Regions from separate parts of the Streptomyces sp. NPDC101234 genome, predicted to be linked through region 1. Evidence: riboswitches for the same ligand, from Rfam matches in the RefSeq annotation. Region 1 holds a riboswitch; each other region holds the start of a gene.
What was found. A riboswitch is a leader RNA that binds a small molecule or an ion and turns the genes downstream of it on or off. The one in region 1 is predicted to bind cyclic di-AMP.
Positions count from the first base shown of each region.

Region 2: linked by a shared signal. The riboswitch ahead of ACIRR9_RS46030 (C40 family peptidase) and the one ahead of ACIRR9_RS34350 (M23 family metallopeptidase) in region 1 are both predicted to bind cyclic di-AMP.
Region 3: linked by a shared signal. The riboswitch ahead of ACIRR9_RS21070 (peptidoglycan DD-metalloendopeptidase family protein) and the one ahead of ACIRR9_RS34350 (M23 family metallopeptidase) in region 1 are both predicted to bind cyclic di-AMP.

Region 1 is NZ_JBIWOA010000022.1:115,643-122,938, forward strand. Features, by position in the region: gene ACIRR9_RS34335 (GNAT family N-acetyltransferase) at 1-457, opposite strand, end outside; gene ACIRR9_RS34340 (HPr family phosphocarrier protein) at 635-916, shown strand; gene ACIRR9_RS34345 (GntR family transcriptional regulator) at 1,168-1,863, opposite strand; gene ACIRR9_RS34350 (M23 family metallopeptidase) at 2,060-2,815, opposite strand; cyclic di-AMP (ydaO/yuaA leader) riboswitch at 2,828-2,991, opposite strand; gene ACIRR9_RS34355 (M16 family metallopeptidase) at 3,235-4,623, opposite strand; gene ACIRR9_RS34360 (M16 family metallopeptidase) at 4,620-6,023, opposite strand; gene ACIRR9_RS34365 (DNA topoisomerase (ATP-hydrolyzing) subunit A) at 6,289-7,296, shown strand, end outside.
Region 2 is NZ_JBIWOA010000041.1:1,160-8,455, forward strand. Features, by position in the region: gene ACIRR9_RS46000 (adenosylmethionine--8-amino-7-oxononanoate transaminase) at 1-999, opposite strand, end outside; gene bioB (biotin synthase BioB) at 992-2,197, opposite strand; gene ACIRR9_RS46010 (8-amino-7-oxononanoate synthase) at 2,345-3,472, shown strand; gene ACIRR9_RS46015 (DUF397 domain-containing protein) at 3,532-3,759, opposite strand; gene ACIRR9_RS46020 (helix-turn-helix transcriptional regulator) at 3,769-4,629, opposite strand; gene ACIRR9_RS46025 (ATP-binding protein) at 4,842-5,300, shown strand; gene ACIRR9_RS46030 (C40 family peptidase) at 5,335-5,808, opposite strand; cyclic di-AMP (ydaO/yuaA leader) riboswitch at 5,812-5,996, opposite strand; gene ACIRR9_RS46035 (hypothetical protein) at 6,358-6,666, opposite strand; gene ACIRR9_RS46040 (ATP-dependent Clp protease proteolytic subunit) at 6,674-7,296, opposite strand, start outside.
Region 3 is NZ_JBIWOA010000011.1:41,771-49,066, reverse strand. Features, by position in the region: gene ACIRR9_RS21075 (alpha-galactosidase) at 1-1,036, shown strand, start outside; cyclic di-AMP (ydaO/yuaA leader) riboswitch at 1,342-1,503, shown strand; gene ACIRR9_RS21070 (peptidoglycan DD-metalloendopeptidase family protein) at 1,508-2,419, shown strand; gene ACIRR9_RS21065 (DUF6250 domain-containing protein) at 2,621-3,337, shown strand; gene ACIRR9_RS21060 (SGNH/GDSL hydrolase family protein) at 3,483-4,268, shown strand; gene ACIRR9_RS21055 (TetR/AcrR family transcriptional regulator) at 4,304-4,906, opposite strand; gene ACIRR9_RS21050 (GNAT family N-acetyltransferase) at 4,916-5,467, opposite strand; gene ACIRR9_RS21045 (XRE family transcriptional regulator) at 5,466-6,068, shown strand; gene ACIRR9_RS21040 (MFS transporter) at 6,065-7,213, shown strand; gene ACIRR9_RS21035 (Glu/Leu/Phe/Val dehydrogenase dimerization domain-containing protein) at 7,226-7,296, opposite strand, start outside.

The sequences.
Region 1 (7,296 bases):
CGGCGGCGAAGCGGCGGATCCCGCGCTCGCGCGCGACGGCGGCGATGTGCTCCAGGAGAGCGGAGGCGACGCCTCTCCCCTGGTGGGCGTCCTGGACGAGGAAGGCCACCTCGGCCTCGTCGGCGGGCGCGGAGGCGGCCATGCCGCCCGGGCCAATGCGGTCATAGCGTACGGTTGCGATGAACTCGCCGCCGATGGTGGCCGCGAGTCCCACCCTGTCCACAAAGTCGTGGTGCGTGAAGCGGTGGACGTCCTTGGCGGAGAGCCTGGGGTACGGCGCGAAGAAGCGGTAGTACTTCGACTCGTCCGAGACCTGCTCGTAGAAGCTGACCAGGCGGTCGGCGTCGTCGACGGTGATGGGCCGGATGCGCGCGGTGCCGCCGTCGCGCAGTACCACGTCCGCCTCCCAGTGGGACGGGTACTCGTGCCGGTCCTGCGGGTCCGCCGGGGTCTGCATGGGCCCCAGAGTACGGCTCGCGTCCGACAACGGCGCGAGGCAGTCTGTGCAGGACGGAAGTCGGGCCGAGGCCGCGGTCCGACGACACACCCGGAGGGGGCCCATGCCCGCTCCGGGGATGCTTCACGATATGGGAAACTGGTCTAGACAACCCTGAAAACCGAAGGGCAGCATCACATGGCTGAGCGCCGCGTCAACGTCGGCTGGGCCGAGGGTCTCCACGCCCGCCCCGCTTCCATCTTCGTCCGGGCCGCCACGGCCGCAGGTATCCCGGTGACGATCGCCAAGGCCGACGGCAACCCCGTCAACGCGGCCTCCATGCTGGCTGTCCTGGGCCTGGGCGCCCAGGGCGGCGAGGAGATCGTCCTCGCCTCCGAGGCCGAGGGCGCGGACGCCGCCCTCGACCGCCTCGCCAAGCTGGTCGCCGAGGGTCTCGAGGAGCTCCCCGAGACCGTCTGAGCGCCATAGCGCCCGCACCTCACGACCGAGGCCGCGCCACCCCGTTCGAGGGCGGCGCGGCCTCGCCGTTTCCGTCTCCCGGCTTTACCCGGCGTCGATGCCCGCTCGCACACGGCAGGTCTTTTGCACCGCGCCGAACATTTGCAGCGGGCACGCGAATGACATGCCACCGGGAATTCCCGGCACGCATGAATAAGGGCAGCGGAAATACGGCTCCACCGAATAACACCTCTTTGTATACGGTGCGCGTGTTAATGCCGCAGGCCCGACATGTTTACGGGGTGTTGCGAAGTCCTCACACCGTTCGCCCGGTCCGCGCCGCCGGCGAAACGCAGCCGGTGCGCAGCCGTCGAGCGCTCGGTGTGCAGTGCGGTGACCGCCCGTGCACGCTCTCCGTCGCCACGTGTCACCGCGTCCACGATGGCGCCGTGCTCGGCCCAGGAGTCCACGGGGTCGGCGGGCGCGTCGACGGTGTACATCCAGGCGATCTTGTGCCGCAGCTGGGTGAGTGTCGAGGTCAGGGCCTGGCTGCCGGAGGCCTGGGCGAGCGTCTCGTGGAACCAGCCGCCCAGCGAGCGCAGGTCCTCGCTGTTGCCCCGCCTGGCCCGCTCCTGGCCCAGCCGGACGAGTCCGCGCAGCACCTTGAGGTGGGCCTCGGTGCGGCGCTGGGCCGCCCGGGAGGCGCCGAGCGGCTCCAGGAGCAGGCGCATCTCCAGCAGGTCGGCGGCCTCCTGCTCGGTCGGTTCGGCGACGCACGCGCCCGCGTGCCGGCGCGTCACCACGAAGCCCTCGGCCTCCAGGGTGCGCAGGGCCTCGCGGACGGGGACGCGCGAGACGCCGTAGCGGCGGGCCAGGAGTTCCTCGGTGAGCCGGCTGCCGCGCTCGTAGACACCCGCGACGATGTCGTCCCGGATCGCAGTGCATACCGAGTGCGCCGGAATACGCATGTCCGACCTCCGCCTTAATCCCCGTGAAACGCCGCCGAGTGGCGCCCGTTCGGTGACTCTATTGCAATGAGCGGGAATTTCCGACGGCGGGCCGGAATCCAGGGATATATTTTGGACACCGGGGGCACGAAAACGGCGAAAGCCCCGGCTCGGGGCCGGGGCTTCGAAGGATCTCGCGGTGCTCACATCATCCGCGTCACACGTTCACGCCGTGCTTGCGGAGGTAGGCGACCGGGTCGACGTCGGAGCCGTACTCCGGGGTCGTGCGGGCCTCGAAGTGGAGGTGCGGTCCGGTCGTGTTGCCGGTCGAGCCGGAGAGGCCGATCTGCTGGCCCGGGGTGACCTTCTGGCCCACCGAGACGCCGATGGACGACAGGTGTCCGTACTGCGTGTACATGCCGTCGGCCATCTTGATGACGATCTGGTTGCCGTACGCCCCGCCCCAGCCCGTGGAGACGACCGTGCCGGTGCCGACCGCGTGCACGACCGTGCCGCTGGCCGCGTGGAAGTCGATTCCGGTGTGGGTGCCGGAGGACCACAGGGAGCCGCCGGTCTTGTAGCCGGTGGAGACGTACGAGTCGGAGATCGGCGCGACGAAGGCGTTCAGGAGCTTGCGCTCGGCCTCGCGGGCGGCGCGCACCTTGGCCTCGCGCTCCTTCTTGGCCTCTGCCGCGGCCTGCTTGCGGGCGGCCTCCTCGGCCGCCTTGCGTTCGGCGGCGGCCTGCTGCGTGGCGGCCTGGGCGTCGATCTGGTCGGCGACCGAGTCGCTGACCGTGATGACCGGGGTGAGGCCGGTCTGCTCGACGGAGTTCTCGGCGGCGAGCGCCGGAGCGGCCGAGACGGTGCCGATGACACCGGTGGTGGTGAGGGCCGCGATACCGGCGGCCTGCGCGGTGGTGCGCTTCACCCGGCCGGGACGACGGTGCTTCCCGGAGGCGCACATGAACGCCATGTAGAGGCTGGTCCTTTCCTTCCCTCTCGCCTACCGGGTTAGCTGACGGGTTCGGAGCAGGAAGGTCTCCTACGGGCCCCCTCGCGACACGCGCGGGCGCCCGATTCACCCCAGGGACTGCATGGGTCCCCGGCTCCCCTGGCTCGCGCCGTACGGGGACTCGGCGATGACTGTCCGGTGCCGCGGGCGCGGCGCAGTGCCTGACGGACAGCCCGGAAGAACCTATGAGGGCGTGCTTTCAATACCCAAACGAATCGCGGTTTTTGTAGCGCATCCCACAGGGCAGACAGGCAACCTCCGCCCCAATTCGGACATACGAGAGCCCTGGTGGCCGACGGCCACCAGGGCTCCGCACGCGCGCGTGGAGCTATGTGGAGCTACGCGTGGAACTGCGTGGAACTGCGTGGAACTGCGTGGAACTACTCCGCCGCGACGACGGTGACTTCGCCGATCCCGAGCGCCTCGACGGGCTCCTTGATCTGTGCCGCGTCACCGACGAGCACGGTCACCAGCCGGTCCACCGGGAAGGCGTTCACGACCGCCGCGGTGGCCTCCACCGTGCCGGTGCCCGCGAGTTGGCGGTACAGCGTGGCCTGGAAGTCGTCCGGCAGGTACTGCTCGACCTGGTCGGCCAGGGTGCCGGCGACGGCCGCCGCCGTCTCGTACTTGAGCGGCGCCACACCGACGAGGTTCTGCACGGCGACATCGCGCTCGGCGTCCGTGAGGCCCTCGGCGGCGAGCTTGCGCAGCACCGTCCACAGGTCCTGGAGGGCGGGGCCGGTGTTCGGGGTGTCCACGGAGCCGCTGATGGCCAGCATCGAGGCGCCGCTGCCGTCGGGGGCGGAGCGCAGGACCTGCCCGAAGGAGCGGACGCCGTAGGTGTAGCCCTTCTCCTCGCGCAGGACGCGGTCCAGGCGGGAGGTGAGGGTGCCGCCGAGGCAGTAGGTGCCGAGCACCTGGGCGGGCCAGACGCGGTCGTGCCGGTCGGAGCCGACGCGGCCGATGAGCAGCTGCGTCTGGACGGCGCCGGGGCGGTCCACGATGACGACACGGCCGGTGTCGTCGGCGCTGATCGAGGGAACCGGCCGGGGCTGGGCGGTGGAGCCGTGCCAGGCGCCCAGGGTCTCGCCGAGCAGCTCGTCCAGGTCGATACCGGTCAGATCGCCGACGACGACCGCGGTGGCGGTGCCGGGGCGGACATGCCGGTCGTAGAACGCGCGGACGGCGGCCGCGTCGATCTTCTCGACCGTGTCCTCGGTGCCCTGACGCGGACGGGACATCCGCACGGTCGCCGGGAACAACTCCTTGTAGAGCTCCTTGGCGGCCCGGCGGCTGGGGTTGGCCAGCTCGTGCGGGATCTCGTCGAGGCGGTTGCGCACCAGCCGCTCGACCTCGCTGTCGGCGAACGCGGGCGCCCTGAGGGCGTCGGACAGCAGCCCGAGGCCCTTGGCGAGGCGGGAGGCCGGGACCTCCAGGCTGATGCGGACGCCGGGGTGGTCGGCGTGCGCGTCGAGCGTGGCGCCGGCCCGCTCCAGCTCGGCGGCGAACTCCTCGGCGGAGTGCCTGTCGGTGCCCTCCGAGAACGCGCGCGCCATGATGGTGGCAACGCCGTCCAGGCCCGCCGGTTCGGCGTCCAGGGGCGCGTCGAGAAGCACCTCGACGGCGACGACCTGCTGGCCGGGGCGGTGGCAGCGCAGCACCGTCAGGCCGTTGTCCAGGGTGCCGCGCTCGGGGGCCGGGAAGGCCCAGGGCCTGGCCTCGCCCGGCTGGGGCTGCGGATGGAAGTCCATGCTGGCGAGCTCGGTCACTTGGCCGTCTCCTCGTTATCGTTGCCGGCCTCTACGGTCGCTTCCTGCTCCGGGTCCTCGCCGCGCCCCGCCTCCTGGGTGTGCTCCGCGGACTCCGCGGACAGCGGCTCGTAGACGAGCACCGCGCGGTTGTCGGGCCGCAGACGGGCCTTGGCGACCTCCTGGACCTCCTCGCGGGTGACCTGGAGGACGCGCTGGACGGCGTTCAGGGCGAGCTGCGGGTCGCCGAACAGGACGGCGAACCGGCACAGTTCGTCCGCGCGGCCCGAGACGGTGCCGAGCCGGTCCAGCCACTCGCGCTCCAACTGGGCCTGGGCTCGCTCCATCTCCTCGGGCGTGGGGCCCTCCTCGGCGAACCGGGCGAGCTCCTCGTCGATGGCGGCCTCGATGACCGGCACCTCGACGTCACCGGAGGTCTTCACGTCCAGCCAGCCCAGGGAGGGCGCCCCGGCGAGCCGCAGCAGGCCGAAGCCGGCCGCGACGGCCGTACGGTCGCGCCGTACCAGGCGGTTGTAGAGGCGGGAGGACTCACCGCCGCCGAGGACGGTGAGGGCCAGGTCGGCCGCGTCGGACACGCGCGTGCCGTCCTCCGGGAGCCGGTAGGCGGCCATCAGCGCCCGCGCGGGGACCTCCTCGACGACGACCTCGCGCAGCTGCTCGCCCATGATCTCGGGCAGGGAGCCGTCGCGCGGGGCGGGCTTGCCGTCGTGCGCCGGGATGGAGCCGAAGTACTTCTCGATCCAGGCGAGCGTCTGCTGCGGGTCGATGTCGCCGACGACCGACAGGACGGCGTTGTTGGGCGCGTAGTACGTGCGGAAGAACGCGCGGGCGTCCTCCAGGGTGGCCGCGTCCAGGTCGGCCATCGAGCCGATCGGCGTGTGGTGGTAGGGGTGGCCCTCCGGGTAGGCGAGGGCGGTCAGCTTCTCGAACGCCGTGCCGTAGGGCACGTTGTCGTAGCGCTGGCGGCGCTCGTTCTTGACGACGTCCCGCTGGTTCTCCATCGACTCGTCGTCCAGGGCGGCGAGCAGGGAGCCCATCCGGTCGGCCTCCAGCCAGAGGGCGAGCTCCAGCTGGTGGGCGGGCATGGTCTCGAAGTAGTTGGTGCGCTCGAAGCTCGTGGTGCCGTTGAGCGAGCCGCCCGCGCCCTGGACGAGCTCGAAGTGGCCGTTGCCCTTCACCTGGGCGGAGCCCTGGAACATCAGGTGCTCGAAAAGGTGAGCCAGACCGGTACGGCCCTTGACTTCGTGCCGGGAGCCGACGTCGTACCAGAGGCAGACCGCCGCGACCGGGGTCAGGTGGTCCTCGGAGAGCACCACCCGCAGACCGTTGGCCAAGCGGTGCTCGGTCGCTGTCAGGCCTCCGGAGCCTGCCTCGGCCGTGGTCGTGTGACCCATGGGCATGTACGTCCCTTCGCTCGCGGAAGCGGTCTAGAACCGGCTTTTTCTGCCGGTCCTGCCACTGTATGCAAGCGTGCGGGGACCCGGCGAAGTTCCCGCACGACGTACGCCCAGAGCGGATCGCGTAGCCTGCGTCCCACCCGCTTCCGAACGCCTCCGAGGCACCGGGGCGGGCCGCGGAGACCGGGTCCTGGCCCGGGTTGTCAGTACCGCGGTCCACAATGGTCCGCGTCAGATCCGTTCACGCATGAGCAAGGAGCCGGCAGCGATGGCCCGCCGCAGCACGAAGACCCCGCCGCCCGACGACTCGTTCGAGGAGAGAATCCTCGATATCGACGTCGTGGACGAGATGCGCGGCTCCTACCTCGAGTACGCGTACTCGGTCATCTACTCGCGCGCCCTGCCGGACGCCCGCGACGGTCTCAAGCCGGTGCACCGGCGGATCGTCTACCAGATGAACGAGATGGGGCTGCGCCCCGAGCGCGGCTATGTGAAGTGCGCGCGTGTGGTCGGCGAGGTGATGGGCAAGCTGCACCCGCACGGCGACGCGTCGATCTACGACGCGCTGGTGCGCATGGCCCAGCCGTTCTCGATGCGGGTCCCGCTGGTCGACGGCCACGGCAACTTCGGTTCGCTGGGCAACGACGACCCGCCGGCCGCCATGCGGTACACCGAGTGCCGGATGGCCGAGGCGACCAGCCTGATGACCGAGTCGATCGACGAGGACACGGTCGACTTCGCGCCCAACTACGACGGCCAGGAGCAGGAGCCGGTGGCGCTGCCCGCCGCGTTCCCGAACCTGCTGGTCAACGGCTCGTCGGGGATCGCCGTCGGCATGGCGACCAACATGCCGCCGCACAACCTCGGCGAGGTGATCTCGGCGGCCCGGCACCTGATCCGCTACCCGAACGCGGACCTTGAGACGCTGATGAAGCACGTCCCGGGCCCCGACCTGCCCACCGGCGGCCGGATCGTCGGCCTGGAGGGCGTGCGGGACGCCTACGAGACGGGCCGCGGCACCTTCAAGATCCGGGCGACGGTGGAGGTGGAGACGGTGACGGCCCGCCGCAAGGGCCTGGTCATCACCGAACTGCCGTTCACGGTCGGCCCCGAGAAGGTCATCGCCAAGATCAAGGACCTGGTCAACGCCAAGAAGCTGCAGGGCATCGCCGACGTCAAGGACCTCACCGACCGCGAGCACGGGCTGCGTCTGGTCGTCGAGATCAAGAACGGCTTCGTGCCGGAGGCGGTCCTGGAGCAGCTCTACAAGCTGACG
Region 2 (7,296 bases), on a different contig from region 1:
GTCCTGCCCGAGCAGCAGTCCGAGCGAGGCGCAGGCCACGGACGCGGCGAGCGGATTGCCCATGAACGTCGGCCCGTGGGCCAGCACCGGCACCTCGCCCCGTGAGATCCCCTCGGCCACCCGAGGCGTGCACAGCGTCGCCGCCATGGTCAGATAGCCGCCGGTCAGCGCCTTGCCCACGCACATCACGTCCGGCGTGACGGCCGCGTGGTCCGCCGCGAACAGCGCGCCCGTGCGCCCGAAGCCGGTCGCGATCTCGTCGAACACCAGCAGCACGTCATGTGCGTCGCAGGCCTCGCGCAGCACCCGCAGATACGCGGGGGAGTGGAACCGCATCCCGCCCGCGCCCTGCACCACCGGCTCCACGATCACCGCGGCCAGTTCGCGCGCGTTCCGCTCGATCACGGAGCGCAGCTGGTCCGCGTACGACTCCTCGTACTCCGTCGGCGGCGCGTCCGCGAAGACCTGGCGCGGCAGCACCCCGGACCACAGGTCGTGCATCCCGCCGTCGGGGTCGCACACCGACATCGGCTGCCAGGTGTCGCCGTGGTAGCCGCCCCGCCAGGTCAGCAGGCGCTGCTTGGCGGGGCGGCCGAGCGAGCGCCAGTACTGCAGGCACATCTTCACGGCGACCTCGACCGACACCGAGCCGGAGTCGGCGAGGAAGACGTGTTCGAGGCCGGCCGGCGTGATGTCGACAAGGAGCTTCGCCAGCCGGACGGCGGGCTCGTGGGTGAGCCCGCCGAACATCACATGGCTCATTCGGCCGAGCTGTGCGCTCGCGGCCTCGTTCAGCACCGGGTGGTTGTAGCCGTGGATCGCCGACCACCAGGACGACATGCCGTCGACAAGCTCGCCCGAGCCGTCCGCGAGCCGCAGCCGGACCCCGCTCGCCGACTCCACGACGAGCGGTTCGGCCCGGCCCGGCATCGGACCGTACGGATGCCAGACGTGCCGCCGGTCGAGGACCAGCAGCTCGGGGACGCTCAGGTCAGGCATTGGGCGCGAGATCCGTTCCGGCCCCGCGACGGCGGACGGCGACCAGGTCGGTACGCGGTTCGTTGACGGTCGCGGTCGCGGTCGCGGTGGCGGCGACACCCTCGTGGGAACCGCAGCCCGACCCGCATCCGGCCTCGGCGTGCGATCCGCATCCTGCGTCCGCGTGTGAGCCGCAGACGGAACCCGCGGCCTCGGCCCGGTGCTCCGGCAGCGTCACCTCGTCGGCCCCCTCCACCACGAACCCGGCGTCCGCGATCATCTCCAGGTCGGCCTGGCCGGCCTGGCCCTCGGTGGTCAGGTAGTCGCCCAGGAAGATCGAGTTGGCCAGGTTCAGCGCGAGGGGTTGCATGGTGCGCAGATGTACCTCGCGGCCGCCCGCGATCCGCACCTCCACGTCGGGGCAGACGAACCGCACCATCGCGAGGATGCGCAGACAGCGCTGCGGGGTGAGGTTCCACTCCTTGGCCAGCGGGGTGCCCTCGACCGGGATCAGGAAGTTCACCGGAACGGAGTCCGGGTCCAGCTCGCGCAGTGAGAAGACCACGTCGACCAGGTCCTCGTCCGTCTCGCCCATACCGGCGATCAGACCGGAACAGGCGGACAGACCGGCCGCGTGCGCCTTGTTGACCGTGTCCACCCGGTCGGCGTACGTGTGGGTGGTCGTGATCTCCCCGTACGTCCCCTCGGACGTGTTGAGGTTGTGGTTGTAGGCGTCCGCGCCCGCCTCGCGCAGCCGCTCCGCCTGGCCGTCGGAGAGCAGACCGAGGCAGGCGCACACCTCGACGCCCTCGTTCTGCTCCTTGATGGCCTTGATGGTGCCGGCGACCCGGTCCACGTCCCGGTCGGTCGGACCGCGTCCGGACGCCACCAGGCAGACCCGCTTGGCGCCCCCGGCGAGCCCCGCGGCGGCCGCCTTGGAGGCCTCGTCGGGTTTCAGCCAGGAGTACTTCAGGATCCCGGTCGATGAGCCCAGCCGCTGCGAGCAGTAGGAGCAGTCCTCAGGACACAGGCCCGACTTGAGGTTGACCAGGTAGTTGAGTTTCACGCGCCGGCCGAACCAGTGCCGGCGCACCTTGCCGGCCGCGGCCACCACATCGAGCACGTCGTCGTCGGAGGTCGCCAGTACGGCGAGCGCTTCCTCGCGGGTCGGCAGCTCGCGCCGAAGCCCCTTGTCCACCAGCGTGTTCAGCAGGTCCATGAGAGCCGATCCTGTACTACGAGGCAGCTCCGGGCCAAGGAGAGTTTGCACAACCCTGTCAGTTCGACGTGTGGGTATTGCCACACACTGGGTGACTGGTCGTCCCGCTAGGGTCTGTCCACTGCCTACAAAATCATCGGAGGGGTCATGGCGTTCGGCTGGATCGACGAACAGGCGGATCTCCGCCGCCGCGCCGGACTCGTACGGACCCTGCGCCCCCGTCCCGCCGACTCGCCGCTCCTGGACCTGGCGAGCAACGACTACCTGGGCCTCGCCCACCACCCGGAGGTCGCCGAGGGCGCGGCCGAGGCGGCCCGGACCTGGGGCGGCGGCTCCACCGGCTCCCGACTGGTCACCGGCACCACGGAACTCCACACCGAGCTGGAGCGCGAGCTGGCCGAATTCTGCGGGTTCGAGGCGGCCCTGGTCTTCTCCTCCGGCTACGCGGCGAACCTCGCGGCCGTCACCACGCTCGGCCCGCACGGCTCGCTGATCGTCTCCGACGCCCTGAACCACGCCTCCCTGATCGACGGCTGCCGGCTGGCCCGGGGCGCCACCCAGGTCGTGGCGCACTCCGACCCGGACGCCGTACGCAAGGCGCTCGGCACCCACGAGGGGATGGCGGTCGTCGTCTCCGACACGGTGTTCTCGGTCGACGGCGACGCGGCACCGCTGGCCGCACTGGCCGAGGCGTGCCGGGAGCACGGCGCCGGACTGGTGGTCGACGACGCCCACGGGCTCGGGGTCCTCGGGGACGGCGGGCAGGGAGCGCCGTACGCGGCCGGGCTGGCCGGCTCCGACGACGTGGTCGTCACGGCGACCCTGTCCAAGTCCCTGGGCAGCCAGGGCGGTGTGGTCCTGGGCCCGGCCCGGGTGATCGACCATCTGGTGAACGCGGCCCGGACCTTTATCTTCGACACCGGCCTCGCCCCCGCCGCGGCGGGAGCGGCGCTGGCCGCCCTGCGGCTGCTGCGACGCGAGCCCGGGCGCGCGGCCCGGGCTCGCGAGGTGGCCGCCGACCTGCACGCACGGCTGACCGCCGCGGGTCTGGAAGCGGTACGACCGGACGCCGCGGTGGTCTCCGTGCGGGCACCGTCCCCGGAGGAGGCCGTGCAGTGGGCGGCCGACTGCCGGACGGCAGGCCTGGCCGTGGGCTGTTTCCGTCCGCCTTCCGTGCCGGACGGCATCTCACGGCTCAGGCTGACCGCCCGTGCCGACCTCTCCGGGGCCGAGATCGAACGCGCTGTACGTGTGATCGGCGAGACACGACCATGAGTCGGCGTGACACGGCCGGGCCTTGCCCATATGCGGATACGGAGTCGGTCGTCAGCTGATCAGGCGGTGAGCGTGGCCACGAAACCCGCCCAGCTCTCGGGGGAGAAGAGCAGCGCGGGTCCGGCCGGGTTCTTGGAGTCGCGCACGGCGAGCAGTCCGGCCGGTGGGCCGGAGTGCGGCCGTGCCGTCTCCACGCAGTTGTTCGCTCCGGTGCTGTAGCTGCTGCGCAGCCACCGCGATCCGTGCAGATCAGCACTTGAAGGTACGTTCCGAGGCAGTGCAGTCATGGTGCCTCCTTACGCGCCGTCACCTATCCCGGCGATGTAATCCAACGAGTCCTCGGGCGAAAGGGCGTGGATCTGAAGGGTGTTGAAGGCCTCCGCGTAGGCCTGGAGGTCTTCTTTCCGTTCCAGATAGAGGCTACTCGTCAACTGGTCGAGAACAACCACATCCAGATCAGAAGTGCTCGGAAATGAGAAGATTACGAAAGGCCCGGTGATGCCCACATGCGCTCCGGCCGCGAACGGCAGCACCTGGAGCCGTACTTGAGGCAGTCGGGCCGCTTCCACCAGCCGCTCCAGCTGCCGGGCCATCACGCCCGGGCCGCCGACCTCCCGGCGCAGTACGGCTTCGTCGAGGACCGCGCTCAGCTCCAGCGGCGGCTCGTTGCGCAGTACGTCCTGCCTGGCCAGACGCACTTCCACCAGGGCGTCCAACGCCTCGTCGTCGAGCCCTTCGGCGGCCACCCGGGTCACGGCACGCGCGTACTCGGGCGTCTGCAGCAGTCCCGGTACGACCGAGGTCTCCAGCGTGCGCATCGCGCTTGCCTGTGACTCCAGACTGATGAAATCCCGGTAGGTCGGGGGCAGTACGCCACGATAGGCGTGCCACCAGTGATGCCGGCCCGCGGTATCCTCCGACCCCGCCAACACCAGCAGCAACTCCCGAAGTTGTCCCTCGATCACGCCGTACGCGTCGAGCAGTAACCGCACATCGGCCGGTTTCACACCGCTGGCGCCGGTCTCGATCCGGCTCACCTTCGACTGATGCCAGCCCACCAGACGGGCGGCCTCTCCGCTCGTGAGACCCGCGCCGGTGCGCAGCATGCGCAGTTCGGCGCCCAGTTTCCGGCGGCGTACCGCGGGACCGTTCTGCATGGGCTACTCCTTACTCCTTCCGAGCCGCCCAAATACGGTCTGGGGTAGCAGAGTTCACCGCTTCGAGCGACAGATATATGCATATCTTGGTGGATCGCTCCCCGTGACCGGCCCGGTAATGGCAGTCTGACGAAGAAGCACCAGTCCGGGACCGTACTCGAACCATCCGCACCGTGTCGGACTCCGGTCCCGAGGAAAGGGACGACCTCGCCATGGCAGACCATCTGGAAGCATCCGTCACTCTGCCGAGCGATCCCGCCTCGGTCTCCACGGCCCGCTCCTATGTGCTGGGCACCCTGGAGGAATGGGGACTGCCACCGGAGACGGAGACCGCGGACACCATCCGCCTCATCGTCTCGGAACTCGCCACCAACGCCGTACAGCACACCTTCGGACAGTCACCCACCTTCACGGTGGACCTCGTCCTTGACCGTGACGAACACCTGCGCATCGGCGTCACGGACAGTCATCCGCGCTTCCCCAAGAGACTCCCCGCCGCGGTCCAGCAGGACAACGGACGCGGCATGGTCATCATCCGCTGGCTCACCGCCGAGTGCGGCGGCAAGCTCCGGGTGCGCCCCACCCGGGAGGGCGGCAAGACCGTCTTCATCGAACTGCCCTGGACGGTCCCCGCCGAACCCGTCACGACCGCCGGCCAACAGGAGCCGTAGCCCTGAGCCCCTGCCGGCCGACTCGTCGAGCGGATCAGCTGACCCGGCCGTACCAGACGCTCTTGGTCCAGATCTTCTGGAGCTTCACCACGTCCCCGGTCTTCGGGGCGTGCCAGATCTTTCCCTTCCCGGCGTAGATGCCGACGTGGTACACGCTGGAACCCGAGTGGAAGAAGACCAGGTCCCCGGCCTTGCGGTTGCCGGCCGAGATGTGACGGGTCTTGTTGTACTGCTGGGCCGCCGTACGCGGCAGGGTCTTGCCCGCCTTCTTGAACGAGTACAGCGTGAGCCCGGAGCAGTCGAACCGGTTGGGTCCGGTGGCGCCCCACCTGTAGGGCGCGCCCTTCTTCGAGGCAGCGACCTGCAGTGCCTTCGTCCCCATCGTCGCGGCCGAGGCGTCGGAGGCGACGCCGGGGATCACGATCGAGCCGCCGACGGCGGCGATGGTCAGCGCCGAGGCCGTACCGGCCCGGGCCATGAGCGACGGAACACGATTGAGCGCAGTCATGCGCAACCCTTCGTCAGCCGCCTGTGAAGGATGACCTGTCGGATTCGGGCTGGCGAAGTTGCCCGGCCGTGTCGCCACGGCTTCACCCCAAGGGCAGCTCGGCCCGGTCATGGCGTGACCGTTCCGGCGACCCGTAGTGCTTGGGTCCTCCACTCCTGCCGATGCACTTCTGTCGACGGGTCAATCCGGGCGGCGGCAGGACTCGGCGTCCGCCCGGACCGCCCCGCCGCTGTGGCGGGGGCTTGTCGTCAGACAGGGATCTTCACTCACTCGTGTCCGAAAATCCCAACGGAATCGGGGATTTGTGGGGTTACTCACCACCCACCCGTTCGGGTGGACAACCCTTTGTTCGATTCTCCGTCAACTCCCCTGCGTAGCCCCGGACCTGCACCGGAGCGTCATGCGGGTGTCTCCGAACGGGCGTCCTGAGCGACCTCTTCGGTCAGGTAAAACCACGCCACACTCCGCCGAACGGCAGTAACCCCTTTGGGTCGTTTCAACTCCGGCCCGGGCGTGGCTTCGACGCGCCGCCCCCGATTCTTGCGGGCATCACCGTACGCAGTCGGGCGGGAGTACGACGCGAGCGGTCCGGCGCTCACCGTCGAGCACGCGCAACGCCCGTGCCAGCGTGTCCCCGTGAAGCTCCGTCTCGCCCCGCCGATGCATCAGGGCGAGCGCGTCGCGCAGCTCGGACGCCGCGCGCACCAGCGCCTGCGCGGCGCGCAGCCCTCGATAGGTGTCCTCGTTCTGCGCCGGGTTGATACGGCCCAGCAGGTCGACCACGTCCAGGTAACGGTCGATCAACTCGCCCTCGGCCCGGGTCAGTGCGGGCAGCGGGGGAAGCTCCGGTGGCAGCATCGGCGCCTCACCCCGCGTCCGGCAGACCGAGCGAGGTCCTGCGGCTGGGTACGATCCGGTCCACCAGCCCGTACGCCAGCGCCGCTTGCGCGTCCAGGACCAGGTCCCGGTCCAGATCCTGGTGGACCTGCTCCGGTGTGCGCCCGGTGTGCTTGACGAGCATGCTTTCGAGCAGCGCCCGGACCCGGTCCAACTCCGCCGCCTGGATGGCCAGATCGCTCGGCTGGCCCTGCACCGGTTCCGGCAGCGACGGCTGCTGGAGCACGATGCGTGCGCCCGGCAGCACGGACCGCTTGCCCGGTGCGCCGGCCGCGAGCAGCACCGCGGCCGAGGCCCCGGCCTGCCCCAGGCAGATCGTCTCCACGTCACAGCTGACGTACTGGACCGTGTCGTAGATCGCGGCCATCGCGCTGAACGACCCGCCCGGAGAGTTGATGTACAGCGCGATGTCCTGCTCCGGGGCGGCGTGCTCCAGATACATCAGCTGCGCCATCACGTCGTTGGCCGAGATCTCGTCGACGGGTGCGCCGAGGAAGACGATCCGCCCCTCCAGCAGCTTCGAGTACGGATCCAGGGTGCGCTGTCCGGAGCTGGTGCGTTCCGTGAACTCTGGCAGCACATAGCGGGCGG
Region 3 (7,296 bases), on a different contig from region 1:
CCTCGGCGACTGGACCCCCAACCCGGACCGCTTCCCGAAGGGCCTCAAGCCCCTGGCCGACTATGTGCACGCCCTCGGCATGCAGTTCGGCATCTGGGTCGAGCCCGAGATGGTCAACGCGGACAGCGACCTGTACCGCGCGCACCCCGACTGGGTCCAGTACCAGGAGGGGCGGAAGCGGACGGAACTCCGTAATCAGCTTGTGCTCAACCTCGCCCGCGAGGACGTCCAGGAGTACCTCTGGCAGCAGCTCGACACCCTGCTGTCCAACGCCCCCATCGACTACGTCAAGTGGGACTTCAACCGCTGCTTCACCGACGCGGGCTGGCCCGGCGAGCCCTACCCGCAGCGCCTCTGGGTCGACCATGTGCGAGGGCTGTACGCCCTGCTCGACCGGATCCGCGCGGCCCACCCGAACGTCGCCATCGAGTCCTGCTCCGGCGGTGGCGGCCGGATCGACCTCGGCATCATGACCCGTACCGACGAGGTGTGGACCTCCGACAACACCGACCCGCTGGACCGGCTCGCCATCCAGCACGGCTTCAGCCAGATCCACCCTGCCCGGGTGATGTCCGCCTGGGTCACCGACAGCCCGAACCACCAGCTCAACGGCCGGGTCAGCTCGCTGCGTTTCCGCTTCGTCAGCTCCATGGCGGGTGCGCTCGGCGTCGGTGGCGACCTCTCGCAGTGGACCGAGGAGGAGCTCGCCGAGGCCGGCCGCTGGGTGGAGCTCTACAAGGAGATCCGGCCCCTGGTGCAGCGCGGCGACCAGTTCCGGCTGCGGCCGCCGACCGGCGGGCTCAGCGCCGTGCAGTACACGCTCGGCGACGAGACCGTCGTCCTCGCCTGGCTCCAGGCGCAGAGCTACGGCGAGCCGGTGCCGGCGTTGCGGCTGCAGGGACTGGACCCGACGGCATCGTACGAATGCCGCGAAACCGGCGAAGTGTACCGAGGTGCCGTGCTGTTGCACCACGGGCTGCGGGTCGGCCTGAAGGGTGACCTGGATGCGACGGTAATCCAGCTACGCCGCATCTGACTCTTATGTCTGAATTAGCACCTTCGCCATAACTCGGCCTGAAATAAGGGGACGTGGTGTGACGTGCGTGAGGAGCGTCATATTCGTGACCGTCCGTCGCGCGTCATGTCCACGTAATTCGCGAGCTTTTCAGGGGAATCGAAAAACGCGCGCGGACGGAATTCACGGAGGGTGACCGGGAATTCCCGTAGCGGATCAAGTGGAACTCCGACAGCGGGAACCGGTCCCTTGTCCACGCGCGTCCTGCTCGCTTACGTTCGCCGCACATCCGGACGGAACGCCGAATCCTGCCGCCGTCCGGAGTCCCCACACACTCACCCGTGCCCGGCAGGAGCGGGGGACCCACCAGGTAAGACCGCCTGTTCCGGTTCCCGGGACGGCTAGGGGTGTAGTCACGTCTTTTTCGCGTGGCCGGGCAGCTCCAGCCCGAACCCGACAGCTCACCTCGCAGGCGTCGGAGAGGAATGCGCCATGCCCGCGAAGGGTAAGCACCGCCGCCCCAAGAGCCAGCGTTTCACCCGCTCCATAGCCGTCGCCGGTACCGGTGGCGCAGCGCTGGCCCTGCCGCTCATGGGGGCCACCGGCGCCCACGCGGCCACTGTGCAGTCCGTGTCCGAAAAGGCCGCGCAGTCGATTCCGACCGTCGAGAAGACGGCCGTGAAGAGGGCGGCTGTGAAGAAGTCCGCCGCCGCGTATTCCGGGCACCGCAGCTACACCGTGGTCTCCGGCGACTGGCTGGCGAAGATCGCCCGCGAGCAGCACGTCAGCGGCGGCTGGCACCGGCTCTACGCCGACAACCGGCAGGCCGTCGGCGACAACCCCTCGCTGATCCACCCCGGCCTCGAGCTCACGCTCGGCGACCGCCACACCGTGACGCCGGACACCTCGACCTCGGACTCCCGCTCCGGGGAACGGTCCGACTCGCAGTCGTCCGGCGCCGCTTCGTCGTCCTCCTCGGCCACCACGACCGCCGCCGGCTTCGCCCTTCCGGTCTCCGGCGGCACCCTCGGCACCGGCTACCACGTCGCCGGCAGTATGTGGTCCAGCGGCTACCACACGGGCGTCGACTTCGTCGTCCCGAGCGGCACCCCGGTCAAGGCCGTCGGCACGGGCACGGTCGTCACGGCCGGCTGGGGCGGCGCCTACGGCAACCAGGTCGTCATCAGGCTCGCCGACGGCTACTACGCGCAGTACGGCCACCTCTCCGCGCTCTCCGTCTCGGTCGGCCAGACCGTGACCGCGGGCCAGCAGATCGGCCTCTCCGGTGCCACCGGCAACGTGACCGGCCCGCACCTCCACTTCGAGATCCGGACCACCCCCGACTACGGCTCGGACGTGGACCCGGTCGCCTACCTCCGCGCGAAGGGCCTCGCCGTCGGCTGACGCCGGCGCCGCTCCTGGCCCGACACACACTCCGAAGGCCGGACCCCCGATCCCCGGGTCCGGCCTTCGGTGCGTTGCTTTCCTGTGGCGGGTGTGTCCGGGGCATCGACAGCGAGGGCGGTGAGGCAGCACAGTGGCCTCCATGGCTGCAAGCGCTTTCTATCACTCCCTCGCCGTGCCGCCCCGGAAGGAACCCGCCGTATGACGACCACCCGCCGAGCCTTCGGAGTCCTGGCCGCCGGAACCGCCCTCGCGGCCCTCGCTCCCGCCGCACCCGCGACCGCCGCCGCCCCGCACCACGGCCTGATCGCCGCCGACGACTTCCGCCACGGCCTCGGCCAGTGGTTCGTGGAGTTGGAGCAGGGCGGCACGGTCACCGCGGCCCGCGGGATCCTGGAGGTCGACGTGCCCGCGGGCGCGACCGTCTGGTTCCGGCGCCGGCTCGAAGGGTCGTACGTCCTGGAGTACACCGCGACCCCGGTGTCGGCCGGCGGCGCCGACGACCGCGTCTCCGACCTCAACAACTTCTGGAACGCCACCGATGTGCGCTCCCCGGACGACCTGTTCGCCCCCTCGCGCACCGGCGCGCTCGCCGACTACGACTACCTGAAGACCTACTACGTCGGCTTCGGCGCCAACTACAACACCACCACCCGGCTGCGCCGCTACGTCGGCGAGCCCGGCGTCCGGCCGCTGATCTACGACTACACCGAGCCCCTGCTCGTCGCGAACCGGCCCAACCGCGTCCGGATCGTCTCCGACGGCCGGGCCGTACGGTGGTGGAACAACGGCCGGCTGGTGTTCGACTACGCCGACCCGGAGCCTTATACGGGCGGGCACTTCGCGTTCCGGACCACCTGGAGCCACTTTCGGATCAGCGACTTCCGAGTCCGGCGATCAAACCGTCAACGCCGGTGATCAGAGCCTTATTCCAGGCTTGGCAGAGTATTTGAAAGTGTCTTATCTCACCGATCGTCAACCCCTTATTACGGTCGCGTAGGTCACAGCCGAAGGTGAATCATGGTCCGATGTGGCAGACGATTCGAAGAGTGACAATGCATCAGTGATCGGGTCGTACGTGGCGCTGGGGGACAGCTTCAGCGAGGGCGTCGGCGACCCAGGCCCCGACGGGGCGTTCGTCGGCTGGGCCGACCGGTTCGCGGTACTGCTGTCGGACCGGCGGCCCGAGGGCGACTTCGAGTACTCCAACCTGGCCGTGCGCGGGAAGCTGCTCGACCAGATCGTGGCGGACCAGGTGCCGCAGGCCCTGGAACTCGCCCCCGACCTGGTCTCCTTCTGCGCGGGCGGCAACGACATCATCCGCCCCGGGACCGACCCGGACGAGGTGGCCGAGCGGTTCGAGCGGGCCGTGGTCCGACTGACCGAGGCCGTCGGCACGGTCATGGTGACCACCGGATTCGACACCCGGGACGTGCCCGTCCTCAAGCACATGCGCGGCAAGATCGCCACGTACAACGGACATGTCCGGGCCATCGCCGACCGGTACGGCTGTCCGGTCCTGGACCTGTGGTCCCTGAAGACCGTGCAGGACCGGCGGGCCTGGGACGACGACCGGCTGCACCTCTCTCCCGAGGGGCACACGCGCGTGGCGCTGCGCGCCGGTCAGGTGCTCGGCGTCGAGGTACCGGCCGACCCGGACCAGCCGTGGCCGGCGCTGCCGCCCCGCGGCACCCTGGAGGTCCGCCGCGACGATGTGCACTGGGCCCGCGAGTACCTGGTCCCGTGGATCGGGCGGCGGCTGCGCGGCGAGTCGTCGGGCGACCATGTGACGGCCAAGGGGGCGCTCTCCCCGGACGACATCAAGATGCGGATCGCCGCCGTGGCTTGAGGCGGGTAGGGGGCGGCCTCCATGCGGGCCGCCCCTTACTGCTCCTCGGGCAGCCCCAGTTCGCGTGCCAGCGCCTCGTCCACCCACTCCTGTGCCCGGGAGCGCGGTACGGAGCCCGGGTAGGACGTGAGCTGGACGGCCAGCCCGTCGAGCAGCGCGGTGAGCCGCAGGGCCGCGGCCGCCGGGTCGGGGCACCGGAACTCGCCGGCGGCCACCCCCTCGGCGATGACCTCGGCGATCGCCGCCTTCCACTGCTGGTCCAGGTCCTTGGTGACGTCCCGCAGCGCGGGCTCGCGCAGCGCCACCGCCCAGCCCTCGATCCACAGCCGCCAGCCCTTGGCCTGCCCGGTCGGCGCGTACCAGCGCACCGCCGCCCGCAGCCGGCGCGACGCCGACGTACGGCGGCCCAGCAGCTTGCGCAGATGCGTCAGGTCGTCCTCGGCGGCACGGGCGAAGGCTGCGGCGACCAGCTTCTCCTTCGTCGAGAAGTGGTACAGCACCAGCGCGTTGCTCACGCCGAGGGCGGACGCGACATCGGCGATCCGTACCGCCGCCACGCCCCGCGTCTCGATCTGCTCGATGGCGGCCCGCAGCAGTTCCTCGCGCCGCTCGGCCACACTCAACCGCACTCTCGCCACGCGGTCACCCTAATCGGTCGTCGTACCGCCCGCGTCGCCGTCCCGGCCCAGCGGCAGCCGCATGAGCGTCAGGTCCAGCCAGCGGCCGAACTTGGTGCCCACCTCCCGGACCGTGCCGACCTGTTCGAAACCGAACCGCTCGTGCAGCCGGACGGACGCGGTGTTCTCCGCCTCGATACCCGCGATCACGACATGGTGTCCCGCCTCACGCGCCGAGGCGACGAGGGCAGCGAGGAGCGCCGAGCCGATACCCAGTCCCTGCCGGCCCTCGCGGACGTAGACCGAATCCTCCACCGTGTGCCGGTAACCGGTCAGCTCCCGCCACGGGCCGTAGGCCGCGAACCCGGCCACCTCGCCCGCCACTTCGGCCACCAGCGCAGAGCCCCGTTCGAGGTGCGCGGCGAACCAGACCGCTCCCTCGGCGGGGGACTGCGGGGTCTCGGTCCACAGGGCCGTCGAGTGCTCGATCGCGTGGTTGCGGATCGCGCGGACCGCCTCCGCGTCACCGGGGCGGGCCGGGCGGACCGTCACCACGTCGCTTCTCTCGTATATTGGATTCATGTCCAACATAGTAGATCCTCCGGTGGACCCCCTGGTGGCACGGATCGCGGCCCGTGTCCGCACCGAACGGGAGCGTCGCCGCTGGACCCTGGCCCAGCTCGCGGACGCCTCCGGTGTCTCCCCAGCGATGATCAGCCGGATCGAGCGCGGCGAGAGCAGCCCGACCGCCGTCGTCCTCGGCAAGCTCTCCGCCGCCTTCCAGCTCAGCGTCGCCTCGCTGCTCGCCCTCGCCGAAGGTGTGCCCGAGGAGACCGAGACACCGGTGGGGGTACGGCGCGGCGCCGACGCGGCCGAGTGGCGCGACCCCGGCACCGGCTACCGGCGCCGCCAGATCACCGGCCCGCGCTTCCCCGCGGAGATCGCCGAGATCCGGCTGCCCGCCGGCGCCCGGGTGCCGTACCCGGCCGCCGCCTTCGCCTTCGTACGACAGCTCGTCTGGGTCCTGGACGGCCGGCTCACCTTCCACGACGGCGACACGGTCCACGAACTCGACGCCGGTGACACCATCGAACTCGGCGCGCCGGCCGAGCGCGTCTTCGCCAACACCACCGACGCCGAGTGCCGTTACGCCGTCGTCCTCAGCCGCGACACCCGGCCGTGAGCCGGCCGCTGCCCCGGGGCGGCACGCTCCTGCTGGCCGTCATCGCAGGGACGGCGATAGCCAACAACTACGCCGTCCAGCCCGCGCTCACCGCGGTCGCCGCCGACCTGGGCGTGCCGCTCTCGGTGATCGGCCTGGTGCCCACCGCCGCGCTCACCGGCTGCATGACCGGCTTCGCCCTGCTGCTCCCGCTCACCGACCACCTCGCCCCCAACCGCCTGGTCACCGCCCAGCTCACCGCGCTGGCCGCCGCCCTCACCCTCGCCGCCACCGCACGCGACCCCGCGGTCCTCCTGGCCGCCTACCTGCTGACAGGCGCCGCGGCCAGTGTCGCCGCCCAGGCCGGCAACATCGCCGGCCGCCATGCGCCGCCCGGCCGCGGGGGCACCGGCGTGGCCGTCGTGGCCGCCGGCATGTCGGCCGGCATCCTGCTCGGCAGGCTGGCCGGAGGTGCCCTCACCGATGCTCTCGGCTGGCGCCGGATGCTCCTCGTCTTCGCGGCCCTCGCCCTGCTCGGCGCGCTCGCCGCCGCCACGCTCCTGCCCCGGCAGCGGCCGCACACCGACAGCGGCTACCGCGCCACCCTCAAGGCACTTCCGCCGCTGCTCCTGCACCAGCCGGGGCTGCGCCGCGCGGTGGCCACCGGCGGGCTCTGGTACTTCGCCTTCAACCTCGTCTGGATCGCCCTCACCCTTGCTCTGGCCCAGCCGCCGCACTCCCTCGGTCCGACCGCCATCGGCCTCTACAGCCTGGCCGGACTCCTCGGCTTCGCCGCGCTCCCGTTCACCGGCCGCCTCACCGACCGGTACGGCCCGCACACCGTGATCACCGCCGCCATGCTGGCCGCCGCGGCCGGCACGGCCCTGCTGGCCACCGGCCTGGACACCCCGCCGGTCACCGCCCTCGGACTCGCCCTCTTCGACGCCGGCTGCTTCGCCGCCCAGGCCGCCAACCAGAGCCGCGTCATCGCCCTCGGCCCCGCCCGCTCCGGCAGCCTCAGCAGTGTCTACCTGGTGGTGTACTTCACCGTCGGCGCCGTCGGTACGGCCGTCGCCGCACCCCTGCTCGACGCCCTCGGCTGGCAGGGCACCGCCCTCACGGCGCTGAGCGCGTCGCTTCTCGCCGCTGTCCTGGGGCGCCGCTGAGCGCCCCTCGGGTCACCGGTACCAGCCGAACCGCTCCGCGATCACCGGCAGCCGGTCGGTCACCAGGGCGTGGGCGGCGGCAC